DNA from 3 places in the Lentzea sp. NPDC051213 genome. Region 3 is predicted to be linked to each of the others. Evidence: riboswitches for the same ligand, from Rfam matches in the RefSeq annotation. Region 3 holds a riboswitch; each other region holds the start of a gene.
What was found. A riboswitch is a leader RNA that binds a small molecule or an ion and turns the genes downstream of it on or off. The one in region 3 is predicted to bind glycine.
Positions count from the first base shown of each region.

Region 1: linked by a shared signal. The riboswitch ahead of gcvP (aminomethyl-transferring glycine dehydrogenase) and the one ahead of gcvT (glycine cleavage system aminomethyltransferase GcvT) in region 3 are both predicted to bind glycine.
Region 2: linked by a shared signal. The riboswitch ahead of gcvH (glycine cleavage system protein GcvH) and the one ahead of gcvT (glycine cleavage system aminomethyltransferase GcvT) in region 3 are both predicted to bind glycine.

Region 1 is NZ_JBITEX010000007.1:170,538-174,811, reverse strand. It holds gene gcvP (aminomethyl-transferring glycine dehydrogenase) at 1-1,815, opposite strand, end outside; glycine riboswitch at 1,963-2,058, opposite strand; gene ACIA8G_RS29430 (MerR family transcriptional regulator) at 2,122-2,688, opposite strand; gene ACIA8G_RS29425 (bifunctional nuclease family protein) at 2,992-3,465, opposite strand; gene ACIA8G_RS29420 (MerR family transcriptional regulator) at 3,601-4,158, opposite strand; gene garA (glycogen accumulation regulator GarA) at 4,192-4,274, opposite strand, start outside.
Region 2 is NZ_JBITEX010000003.1:747,952-752,225, forward strand. It holds gene ACIA8G_RS16525 (winged helix-turn-helix transcriptional regulator) at 49-402, shown strand; gene ACIA8G_RS16530 (L-serine ammonia-lyase) at 568-1,932, opposite strand; gene gcvH (glycine cleavage system protein GcvH) at 1,961-2,344, opposite strand; glycine riboswitch at 2,418-2,510, opposite strand; gene ACIA8G_RS16540 (alpha-L-fucosidase) at 2,648-4,274, shown strand, end outside.
Region 3 is NZ_JBITEX010000011.1:319,434-323,707, reverse strand. It holds gene glyA (serine hydroxymethyltransferase) at 1-941, opposite strand, end outside; gene gcvT (glycine cleavage system aminomethyltransferase GcvT) at 955-2,049, opposite strand; glycine riboswitch at 2,146-2,237, opposite strand; glycine riboswitch at 2,238-2,328, opposite strand; gene ACIA8G_RS39840 (DUF3817 domain-containing protein) at 2,374-2,676, opposite strand; gene ACIA8G_RS39835 (hypothetical protein) at 2,692-3,060, opposite strand; gene ACIA8G_RS39830 (helix-turn-helix transcriptional regulator) at 3,343-3,837, opposite strand; gene ACIA8G_RS39825 (hypothetical protein) at 3,999-4,181, opposite strand.

The DNA of each region.
Region 1 (4,274 bases), on a different contig from region 3:
GGACGGGATCAGGCAGACGTCGCGGGCGGCGTTGCCGTTCGCGCGGTGGTAGGCGCGGATCGCCAGCAGACCGGCGAACTCACCCTGCGAACCGGCGTTGGGCTGCAAGGAGACCGCGTCGTAGCCGGTGACCTCGGCGAGCCAGGCCTCGAGATCCGAGACGATGCGAAGCAGACCGGCAGCGTCCTCGACAGGCGCGAACGGGTGCAGCGTCGAGAACTCCGGCCAGGTGATGGATTCCATCTCCGCGGTCGCGTTCAGCTTCATCGTGCAGGAACCGAGCGGGATCATGCTGCGGTCGAGCGCGACGTCCTTGTCCGACAACGCACGCAGGTAGCGCAGCAGCGCGGTCTCCGAGCGGTGCGAGTGGAAGACCGGGTGGGTCAGGTAGTCGGACGTGCGGCGCAGGTCGGCCGGGATGCCGTCGGCAGTGTCGGCGTCGATGGCGTCCACATCGGCCTTGGTGACACCGAAGGCTTCCCACACCGCGACGAGGTGCGCGCGCGTGGTCTTCTCGTCGCAAGCGATTGCGACGACGTCGGCGTCGACCTGGCGCAGGTTGATGCCGGCCTCGCGCGCCTTCGCGACGACCGCAGCGGCCTGGCCTTCAACACGCACCTGGACGGTGTCGAAGAACTCGCCGTGCACGACGTCGAGACCGGCCTCGCACAGGCCCGTGGCGAGCACGGTGGCCAGGCGGTGCACGCGGGTCGCGATCGACCGCAGGCCGTCCGGACCGTGGTAGACGGCGTACATGGACGCGATCACGGCCAGCAGCACCTGCGCGGTGCAGATGTTCGACGTGGCCTTCTCGCGGCGGATGTGCTGCTCACGCGTCTGCAGAGCCAGGCGGTAGGCCAGGGAACCGTCGGCGTCGACGGAGACACCGACCAGGCGGCCGGGCAGCTGACGCTCCAAACCGGACCGGACGGCCATGTAACCGGCGTGCGGGCCGCCGAAGCCGATCGGCACGCCGAAGCGCTGCGTGGTGCCGATGGCGACGTCCGCACCGATCTCGCCCGGCGCGCGCAGCAGCGTCAGCGCGAGCAGGTCGGCGACGACGACGGCCTGCGCACCGGCGGCGTGGATCTCCTCGATCAACGCGGCCTGGTCGCGCACGACACCGGAGGCACCGGGGTAGGACAGGAGAACGCCGAAGAAGTCGCCGCCCAGGCCGAGGCCCTCGATGCCCTGCGACAGGTCCGCGACGACGATCTCGATGCCCAGCGGCTCGGCGCGGGTCTCGATCACGGCCAGCGTCTGCGGCAGCGTGTCAGCGTCGATGACGAACTTGTTCGACTTGGAGCGACCGCCGCGGCGCACCAGCGTCATCGCCTCGGCGGCGGCGGTCGACTCGTCCAGCATGGACGCGTTCGCGACCGGCAGGCCGGTCAGGTCGCCGACCATGGTCTGGAAGTTCAGCAGCGCCTCGAGGCGGCCCTGCGAGATCTCCGGCTGGTACGGCGTGTACGCGGTGTACCAGGCGGGCGACTCCAGCACGTTGCGCAGGATCACGCCCGGCGTCACGGTGTCGTAGTAGCCGAGGCCGATCATCTGCGTCATCGGCCGGTTCTGCGAAGCCAGTTCACGCAGCTCGGCCAGCGCCTCGGTCTCGGTGGCCGGCGCCGGCAGGTCCAGCACCAGCGAACGCTCGTGAATGGACGAAGGCACCGCGCGCTGCGCCAGCTCCTCCAGCGACCCGACGCCGATCACGTCGAGAATGCGCGCGAGTTCGGCGGGGCGCGGACCGACGTGGCGGTCGGCGAACGGGGTGCCGTGCTCGAGAGCGGCGAGAGGGATGCGGTCCTGCGTCATCAAACGCCTCCGGGGGCCTGAGGGCACACGTGTCCTGGTGCCCTCCCCGCTCTGTCCGTACCCCGAAGGGCGCCTGAGAGGTTCACCGAACCCGGAGGTAAGGCTTTCACCGTCGGCGGGACCAAGAGGTCCACTTTCCAGAGGCGTCTCGCTCGGGCGGTCCTGGATGCCTGAGAGGTTCCCGGGGAGGAACTTGCTCCTTCGGCGCCGGGTTCGAAACCCGGTCTCTCCCGCCTGAGTTCAGCGACTACCCGCGAAGAATACCCGCAGGTGCCCTGATCAGTCCTCAGGGACGCGACCAAGGTCTCAGCCGGTGGCGCGCTCCCGGCGCCGGCGGGTCAGCTCGTCCTCGGTCATAGGGGCGATCTCGACGCCGTCCGCACGTTCGGCCGGGAACTCGTGGATGGTGCCGCTGATCTCCCGCATCGCACCGCTGACCGCGATGCCGAACACGCCCTGACCGCCTTGAAGCAGGTCGACGACCTCTTCCGGCGAGGTGCACTCGTAGACGGTCGTGCCGTCGGAGAACAGGGTGATCTTCGCGAGGTCCTGAACGCCGCGGCGGCGCAGGTGGTCGACCGCGACCCGGATGTTCTGCAGCGAGACGCCGGTGTCCAGCAGTCGCTTGACGACCTTCAGAACCAGGATGTCCTTGAACGAGTACAGCCGCTGGCTGCCCGACCCGTGTGCGGTCCTTATCGTCGGCGCGACGAGTCCGGTCCTGGCCCAGTAGTCGAGCTGCCGGTACGTGATGCCCGCGATCTGGCACGCCGCGGGCCCCCGGTAGCCGACGAGCTCGTCCGGCAGCGAGGAGTCCGGGAACAGTTCACCCTGCAGCCCGGATTCGGCCCGCAAGGGCGCTTCCTCGACCACGCCTGCCTCCCCTCGGAACGGCCACGAAAGTCGAGGCCGTCAAGCCGCCGGATCAGCTCGCGCGGACCGGCGACGTCCACTCGAGTTCGACGGTAAGACCGGTGTGGGGGCAGGTCAACGCGACGCGCGGATAGCGTCGACCCTCAACCTGTGGTGGAGAGTCACACCGTCACCCGAACCAGGACGTTCAAGTGACGTTTAGTGATTGTTTAGCGGCCAAAACGCACGATGTGTAGTCCGATCGAGGGACAAGCCACCGGGCTACAACGGTTCCAAACGAGACAGACAGCGACACGCTGCAAATCAGGTGTCGGCGCCCCTGAAGTCTTCGGGCGAGACCGAGTCGAGGAACTCGCGGAACTTCTCCACCTCGTCCTCCTGCTCGTCCGGGATGATGAGACCCGCCTCGGCCAGCACGGACTCCTCCGCGTGGATCGGCACGCCGACGCGCAACGCGAGCGCCACCGAGTCCGAGGGCCGCGCGGACACCCGCACGTCGCCGTCGAAGACGAGCTCGGCGAAGAACGTGCCCTCCTGCAGGTCGGTGATCCGCACCTGTTCGAGGTTGCGGCCCAATGCCCCGATGACGTCCTTGAGCAGGTCGTGAGTCAGCGGGCGGGCCGGGCGAACACCCTGTTGTTCGAGCGCGATGGCCGTGGCCTCGACGGACCCGATCCAGATCGGCAGGTACCGCTCACCCTCGGTTTCGCGAAGCAGAAGGATCGGCTGGTTCTGGGGCAGCTCCACCCGCACGCCGACGACGCGCATCTCGCTCATCGGGCCTCGCCTCCCTCTATCCCGTTCGGGGAGTACCCGGATCACACCCGAGCATCCCCCGGCGTACGTGTTCGACGCTACCCGCCAAGCGGGCCGTGTGCTCAATCGTTGCGGGCAGATCGTGATCAACCAGACTCAACCGGACTGGCGCAAACCCGCCCTCACCAACAACGTGTGCAACGAGGTGAACAGGTCAGCCAATTCCCGGACCGTCTCGGGATCTGAGAAAGATTTCAGCACGACCACCTCGTGATCCGCTGCCGCGCGAACCGCGCGCAGGTGCTCGCGCTCGACGCCGAGTCCGATCATCGTCCGGATCGTGCGGAGCGCGGTGATGTCCTCGGTGGTGAACCGGCCACCGGGGCCGGGACGCAGCAGACCGTCGCGTTCCAGCTGGGACAGCTGCTCTGCGCCGATTCCGGTCTGGGTCAGCAGATCGACCCGCGACACCGAAGTGGAGTCGGCGACGACAGCATCGAGCTGCTCGCGGATCACCTTGAGCGGCAGGTACCTGTCGCGTTGTGCGGACAGCACGAACCGCAGCCTCTCGACGTCCGCCACGCTGAACTGGCGGTAGCCGGAGGCGGTGCGTGCCGGGCGGACCAGCCCCTCCGCTTCCAGGAAGCGGATCTTGGAGATGGTGACCTCGGGGAACTCGGGGCGGAGCTGCGCGAGCACCGCCCCGATGCTCAATACCCCACGTTGTGGCCGCCCGGCCGTCACGTGTCAGGCTCCCGCGGAGCCAGGACCCGTCAGGAAGACGAGACGGAACTTGCCGATCTGGACCTCGTCACCGTTCGCGAGGACGG
Region 2 (4,274 bases), on a different contig from region 3:
AGATAGCGCTAACTTTCGGTTAGCGCTATCTCGGGGTATTCTCGGCCGGTGGAGTACAACGTGTTCGCGAAGGCGTGTCCGTCACGCCCGACGCTGGAGCACGTCACCGGCAGGTGGGGCAGCCTGACGATGGGCGTGCTCGTGGACGGTCCGCTGCGGTTCAACGAGCTGCGCCGCCGGGTCGACGGGGTCAGCGAGAAGATGCTGTCCCAGACGTTGCACGCGCTGGAGCGCGACGGCCTCGTGCACCGCGACGCGCAGCCGACGAACCCGCCGCGCGTCGACTACAGCCTCACGCCGCTCGGGCAGGAGACGGCCGAGCGGGTGCTCGCGCTGATCCAGCTCCTGGAGGCGCGGATGCCGGACGTGCTGGCGGCCCAGCAGGCGTACGACGCCCGCTGACCTGCCACTTCGCGCCGGACGAGCACTCGCTCGCTTGGCGGCGGCTCGCGCCCGCCGAGCCGATCCGGGAGTGGTTGCTCACCCCCGCACTGCGCGTGCGGCTGTCCGAAATGGACAACGAGCACGCGCAGTACGCGGCGATGCACATCGACGCGCTGGTGGAGATCAGCACTCGATGACGTTCACGGCGAGCCCGCCTCGAGCTGTCTCCTTGTACTTCACCGACATGTCCTTACCGGTGTCCCGCATGGTCTTGATGACCTTGTCCAGCGACACGAAGTGCGAACCGTCACCGCGCAAAGCCATGCGCACCGCGGTGATCGCCTTGATCGACGCGACGGCGTTGCGTTCGATGCACGGGATCTGCACCAGGCCGCCGATCGGGTCGCAGGTGAGGCCGAGGTTGTGCTCCATGGCGATCTCGGCGGCGTTCTCGACCTGTTCGGGGGTGCCGCCGAGCACCTCGGCGAGACCGCCGGCGGCCATCGAGCAGGCCGAGCCGACCTCGCCCTGGCAGCCGACCTCGGCGCCGGAGATGGAGGCGTTCTCCTTGAACAGCACGCCGATCGCGGCCGCGGTGAGCAGGAACTTGATCACGCCGTCATCCGAAGCGCCCGGCACGAACTTCGTGTAGTAGTGCAGAACCGCCGGGACGATGCCGGCCGCGCCGTTGGTCGGCGCGGTGACGACACGGCCGCCCGCCGCGTTCTCCTCGTTGACCGCCAACGCGAAGAGCGTCACCCAGTCCATGACGCGCAGCGGGTCGGTGACGAAGTGCTCTCGCTCCAGCGTCTTGCGCATTTCGGCGGCACGGCGGCGGACCTTGAGGCCGCCGGGCAGGATGCCGTGCTCGTTGCAGCCGCGTTCGACGCACTCCTGCATCACGTGCCAGATGTGCAGAAGTCCTTGGCGGATCTCGTCTTCGCTTCGCCACGACTGCTCGTTGGCCATCATGATCTCGCTGATGGACAGGCCCGTCTCGCGGCACCGCGCGAGCAGCTGGTCGCCGGTGAGGAACGGGTGCGGCAGCGGGGTGGTGTCCGGCTTGATCCGGTCGGTGCCCGACGCGTTCTCGTCGACGACGAAGCCGCCGCCGATCGAGTAGTAGACGGCGTGCTCGACCGACTCCTCGCCCCGGTACGCCTCGAAGCTCATGCCGTTGGGGTGCAACGGAAGCGACTTGCGCCGGTGCATGACGAGGTCGCGGTCGTGCACGAAGTCGATCTCGTGCACGCCGCCGAGCCTCAGCCGGTTGCCGGTGACGATCTCCTCGACGCGCCCGGCCGCGACCGCCGGATCGACTTCTTCCGGGTGGTTGCCCTCGAGGCCGAGGAAGACGGCTTTCGGGCTGCCGTGGCCGTGCCCGGTCGCGCCGAGCGAGCCGAACAGCTCGACGTGCACGCGGTCCACTTCGGACACTCGTGCACCGAGCTTCTCGACGAACATCGCGGCCGCCCGCATCGGGCCGACCGTGTGGGAGCTGGACGGTCCGATGCCGACGGAGAAAAGGTCGAAAACGCTGATCGCCACTGATCAGTCCTTCGTGGTGGTGGGGCGGTCAGTCAGTCTTGGTGAGCTCGGCGTACTTCGCCGACGTCAGGAGGTTCTCGGCCGACTCGACGCGCACGCGGAAGAGCCAGCCGGCGCCGTACGGGTCGTTGTTGACGATCGCCGGGTCGTCGACGACGGCCTGGTTGACCTCGAGGACCTCGCCGCTGACCGGGGAGTAGAGGTCGCTGACCGACTTGGTGGACTCGAGCTCGCCGCAGACCGCGTTCGAGACGACCTTGGTGCCGACCTCGGGGAGTTGCACGAAGACGATGTCGCCGAGCGCGTCCGCCGCGAACTCGGTGATTCCGCAGGTGAGCGGGTCCTGGGTACCCGGCGTCCAGTCGACCCACTCGTGCTCGACGGTGTAGAGCAGGTTCTCGGGGAACTCCACGGCGACTCCTCTGGCATCTCTGGCATCACGGCTCGGTCAGGAAACTTGCGCCCCCTCCGCCGTGCAGAGTTGCCTACCCCGAGCGGTCTTGCTGCCTGAGAGTGTGCGGGAGCTTGCCCCTTCGGCGCCCCGACTCGTTCGTCGAGGTCTCTCCCACTCGGGTTCTGATGCCAGTGGCATCGCGGCGATCTTCAGTTCTCGGAACGCCCGAACGCTATGTGCGGCCACCGCCAAGTGTCAACGCGAAGTGGGTTGACATGAATGAGGGAGCGGTCTCAGATGAAGGGAGACATCGGAGGTCTTATGAGGACAGCGCTCCCTGCCGCTCTGCTCGCCTCACTTCTCGTCGCACCGCTCCCCACCGCGAGTGCAGCGGAAGCTCCCCAGCCCATCCCCGTACCGATCAGCTCCCACTTCAACAACGACGGCATCGACTCCGCCGCCGACCGGACCGGCAACTTCGACGGTTCCGGTTACGCCTTCCCTGCGGAAGGACTCCCATCCGGGCAGGTCACAGCCGATTCCGTACCGTACTTGTTCCCGGAACATTCACAGTCGCGGCCCAACAACGTGGTCGCTCTCGGTCAGCGGATCGACCTGCCGCGCGGCCGTTACTTGACCGCGCACTTCCTCGTCTCGTCCAGCTACGGCACGGCGGGAGGCACCGTGACGGTGCATTACGCCGACGGGACGACGACCACCGGCGGACTGACCGGACCCGACTGGTACACGGGCAGTGGTCCGATCTCCGCTCCGTTCCGCTATTCGCCGGACGGAACCGACCAGCACCCTGTGTCGATCGGCACTGGTCAGGTGTGGACGGATCCCGCGCGGGAGGCCGTCGGCATCACGCTGCCGACCACGAACCCGGCCGTCGAGGGCAAGTCATCGCTGCACGTGTTCGCGCTGTCGTTGCAGCCGGCGGGCAAGGGCGAGGTGCTCGCGGTCCGTTCCGCGCGCAGCACGGCCAAGCTGCCTCGCGTGGGTGGCCAGACGATCGAGGCGACCGTCGTGAACCTCGGTGACCAGTGGATCTCGAACGTGTCGGTGCGCGCCGAGGGGCTGGGCGTCGTCACGCTGCAGCCGGCCCTGGTGAAACGCCTCGCTCCCGGCGAGGACGCGCGGGTGCGGATCGGCGTCCACGCGTACCGGACCGGCACGTTCGACGGGAAGGTCATCGCTCAGACTGCCCGTGTGACCGCCTCGCAGAAGGCCCGGTTCGTCCTGGGCGTGGCGGACTACCAGGCGACCGACGCGTCACTGGCCGCGCACGAGTCGCCGTACTGGTTCGACGACGCCAAGTTCGGCATCTTCATCCACTGGGGCCTGTACTCGGTGCCCGCGTGGTCGCCGCCGGGCGAGCAGTACGCGGAGTGGTACTGGCAGTGGATGCAGAACCCCTCGAACGCCGTGCACCCGTACCACGCGGCGACGCACGGGAAGGACTTCGCGTACGACCAGTTCATCCCGCAGTTCACCGCCTCGAAGTTCAACCCGCGCGAGTGGGCCGAGCTGTTCCAGGCCGCCGGCGCGAAGTACTACGTGCTGACCTCGAAGCACCACGAGGGCTTCGCGCTGTGGGACTCGAAGGTGTCCGGACGGGACTCCGTCGATCTCGGGCCCCGTCGCGACCTGGTGAAGGAGCTGTTCGACGCGTCGCGGAAGTACACGCCGGCCATGAAGAACGGTCTCTACTTCTCGATGCCGGAGTGGTTCAACCCGGACAACCCGTGGAGCGGCAACGCGCCGCGCAACCCGTACACGGGCGCTCCCGAGCCCTACACCGGCTACCAGGCCGGGCGGGACTTCGTGCGCGACTACCAGGCGCCGCAGATGACCGAGCTGGTCGACGGCTACGACCCGGACGTCATCTGGTGCGACATCGGCGGTGCGAACGACAGCCGCCGCGTGCTGGCCGACTACTTCAACA
Region 3 (4,274 bases):
ACCTTCACGCCCGCGGACGCGACGTCCGCCTGCGACAGGCGGTCGGCCAGGATGCGCGCGCCTTCCAGCGTGCGGCGCTGGCGGTCGGCGAACTCCGGCGAGGCGGCGTGCTTGAACGCGACGGCCTTGGCGGCGATCACGTGCTCCAGCGGACCGCCCTGCTGGCCGGGGAACACCGCGGAATTGATCTTCTTGGCGATGTCCGCGTCGTTCGACAGGATCACGCCACCGCGCGGGCCACCGAGGGTCTTGTGCGTGGTGGTCGTGGTGACGTGCGCGTGCGGCACGGGCGACGGGTGCAGGCCGGCGGCCACGAGGCCCGCGAAGTGCGCCATGTCGACCATCAGGTAGGCCTCGACCGAGTCCGCGATGCGGCGGAACTCGGCGAAGTCCAGCTGGCGCGGGTACGCGGACCAGCCGGCGACGATCAGCTTCGGGCGGTGCTCCTGCGCCAGGCGCTCGACCTCGGCCATGTCGACGCGGCCGTCCGAGTCGGCGACGTGGTACGGCACGACGTTGTAGAGCTTGCCGGAGAAGTTGATGCGCATGCCGTGCGTCAGGTGACCGCCGTGCGCGAGGTCCAGGCCCAGGATCGTGTCGCCGGGCTGCAGCAGCGCGAACATCGCCGCTGCGTTGGCCTGCGCGCCCGAGTGCGGCTGGACGTTCGCGAAGCCCGCGCCGAACAGGTCCTTGATGCGCTGGATGGCCAGGCGCTCGACGACGTCGACGTGCTCGCAGCCGCCGTAGTAGCGGCGGCCGGGGTAGCCCTCGGCGTACTTGTTGGTCAGCACCGAACCCTGCGCCTGCAGGACCGAGACCGGCGTGAAGTTCTCCGAGGCGATCATCTCGAGCGTGCCCTGCTGGCGCGCCAGCTCGGCCGCGACGGCCTCGGCGACCTCGGGGTCGTACTCCGCGAGGGAAGCGTTGAACTGGTCGGACATCTGGAAGAACTCCCTACTTGGCGCGCTTGTAGAACGGAAGTGCGACGACCTCGACCGGCTGCTTCTTGCCGCGGACGTCCACCAGCAGTTGGGTGCCGGGCTCGGCACTCGCCTTCGTCACATAGGCCATGGCGACCGAGTAGCCGAGAGTCGGGGACAGCGCGCCCGACGTCACCTCGCCCACCACCTCGTCGCCGTTCAGGACCGCGTAGCCGTGGCGCGGGGCGCGGCGCTCGGGGGTCTTCAGTCCGACCAGGACCGAGTCCACACCGGACTCCGCGACCTTCGCCAGTGCGTCCCGGCCCACGAAGTCGCCGGGCTTGTCGAGCTTCACGACACGGCCGAGGTTCGCGTTGTACGGCGTCAGCGACGTCGTGAGCTCGTTGCCGTACAAGGGCATTCCGGCTTCGAGACGCAACGTGTCGCGGCAGCCGAGGCCGCACGGCTTGAGCTCGTGCGCCTCACCGGCCTCCAGCAATGCGGCCCACACAGCGGGGGCGTCGGCGGGCGCGACGAACAGCTCGAAGCCCTCCTCGCCGGTGTAACCGGTGCGCGCGAGCAGCGCGCCGACACCGGCCACCGTGGACGGGTAGGAGGCGTAGTACTTGACCGTCGAGAGGTCCGTGTCGGTCAGGCCCGCGAGGATCTCGACCGACTTCGGGCCCTGGATCGCGATCAACGCGTAGTCGGTCGACGAATCCGTGACGACGGTGTCGAAACCGGCGGCGCGCTCGACGAGAGCCTCGTGCACCACGGCGGCGTTGGAGGCGTTCGCGACGACCATGAACTCCTCGTCGCCGAGGCGGTAGACGATCAGGTCGTCGAGCACGCCGCCGTCCGCCTGCGTGATCATCGTGTAGCGGGCCTTGCCGACGGCCAGCGCCGAGATGTGGCCGACCAGCGCGAAGTCGAGGGCCTCGCCGGCCTGGGCTCCGGTCAGGACGATCTCACCCATGTGCGTGAGGTCGAACAGGCCCGCGGTGGTGCGCACCGCGTGGTGCTCGGCGAGCTCGCTGGAGTAGCGCAGCGGCATCCGCCAGCCCGCGAAGTCGGTGAACATCGCGCCGAGCTGCTCGTGCTCGGCGTTCAGAGGCGTGAGGCGGGACATCAGAACGCTCCTCCAGGGTGCGCCGAAGAGCCGGACCAGGCCGGCTGAGGCAACAGAAGAATGACACGGTCCATCGGAGACTCCTCACTAGAGCGAGCCTCCCCCTCTGTCATGAGCCTGAGAGCTTCGCCACCGGAGTGGCTTGCACCGTGGGCGAGGCTGCTGATGAGCCTGCTTTCCAGAGTTGCCTTCGTCGCGCGGTACCTGTGCCTGAGAGATTCCGGGGAGGGATTGCTCCTTCGGCGCCCCGAGTGAAGGGGTCTCTTCCGCGCGACATCGACGGCCGTGTTCAGTTGTCAGCCCCAGACGCTAGCAGGCCAAACGTCACAGCGGCACGCCCTGCGCAGTCTTCTCGACCACCTTGCGCTCCGCCCAGAAGGACAGGAACGGGACCGTCCCGGCGAGCAGCACGAGTGCGGTGCCCTTGAGCGACCAGCGCAGCTTGAGCGCCAGGTCGACGGAAATCACCAGGTAGATGGCGTACAGGAAGCCGTGGACCGGACCGACGACCTTCATCATCTGACCCATGTCCGCGGCGTACTTGAGCACCATGGCCACGCACAAGAGCAGCAGGAAGACACCGACCACGTAAGCCATGACCCTGAACCGGGTCAACGCACCCTTCATCTGCCCGCCTTCACCTCAACGACCGTCCCGCGCGTTGAGGTCCGCGAGCATGCGGTTGTAGGCCGCGAGCTCCGCGTCTTCAGGATCGTCGAAATGCTCAACAGGCGCGGGTTTGACGGCAACAACCGTAGCCACCGGCTCCGGAGCAGGCGCAACCGGATCCTCGTCACTTCGCTGACGGGCCAGCCGGCGGAAACGCCACACCATGAAGGCCGGGAAGAGGCCGAAGAGCGGCCACTGGAGCACGTAACCGAGATTCTGGAACGTGCCGCTGGCGGACTCGAAGCGCTGCCACTGCCAGTACGCGAGCCCGCAACAGGCGATCAGTGCGACCAGGCAAGCAAACCCGATCAACACTCGCTGGGGAGTAAGGAGGCCGCGCACGACCTCCAGACTACTTGGGTAGGGCTCCCGCCTCCGAGAGCCTGCCCCGCGAAACATCTGGGTCCCGATTCACTTGGGTAGGGCTCCCGCCTCCGAGAGCCTGCCCCTCAAATCACCTGGGTCCCGAATCACCTGGGTAGTGCCTCCGCGTTGGAAGGCCGACCCGGTTGGGGGTCCGGGGGCTTGCCCCCGGCTGGGGTGTGGGGGCTCGGCCCCCGCTAAGCACCGAGAAACGAACTCCCGCGAGCGCGTTCCGCGAGCACACCTCGCCCACCGTTCGTTTTACGCCACACCGTCCCGGCGCTGCCTCTGCAGACGTGCGACACACCAGGCCGCGGCAGAGCCACGACGAAGGTGCTGAAGAACCGTCATCGGTCCCAGGCGCCTCCCGAGATCGGCAGGGGACAGGCCCGCAGCGCGGTAGTCGAGCGCGCGCTGGTCCAACGGGCTGATGCCCGCGTCCCACCACTGCTCGGCCTCGCTGACGTCACCGACCAGCTGCCAGTAGCTCGCCGCGGCAGCGAGCAAAGCCTCGGGTGCCTCCGGCGCCCGCTTGCGCATCGCGGCCACGTAGGCCGGATCCGCCGAGTCGACCTTGACCAAGCCACGCGACGACCCGCCCCTGCCTCCCCGCTGCACGGGGATGCCTGGCGCCGAGGGGGGAGCCTCAGCGAGCCACGCGTTCTTGATCCGGTTCACCTCCTGCATCTCTGCATCATCAGACCGTTCAGCCGCCCACTGCTGCAACAGCTCGTGGACCCCGGAGTCCTCGACCATCCATGCCTCCTCGTCGGTCGGGGATCGGCCATTGCAGCGGAAGGTATTCGGTAGGTCTGACAATCGCCAGACCCTGAATCCCCAGAACACCCGTTACCAGTGCGTGATTGGCCTCTTTCCACCCATCCGGTCCAACGCGGATGACCGAGGATCACCCAGAGTCACTGCCCGATGGGGGTCCCCACGGCGAAGAGGCTCCTGATGAACGTGATGATCGACTCCGCGCCCTGACGCAGCCAGCCGAGGACCTGCTGCACGGCAGACGCAGACTGCTCGGGCTGGGTGATCAGGAGGAACAGCACCAGCGCGACGCCCGCCAGCACTAGCACCTTCTTGAGGTTCACAGGTACCTCTCCGTCCATGTCGTTCACAGGTGAGGCGGCGGACCGCCCGTGTCACCCGTCATGGTCCCTCATTCACCCTTGCGATGAACAACG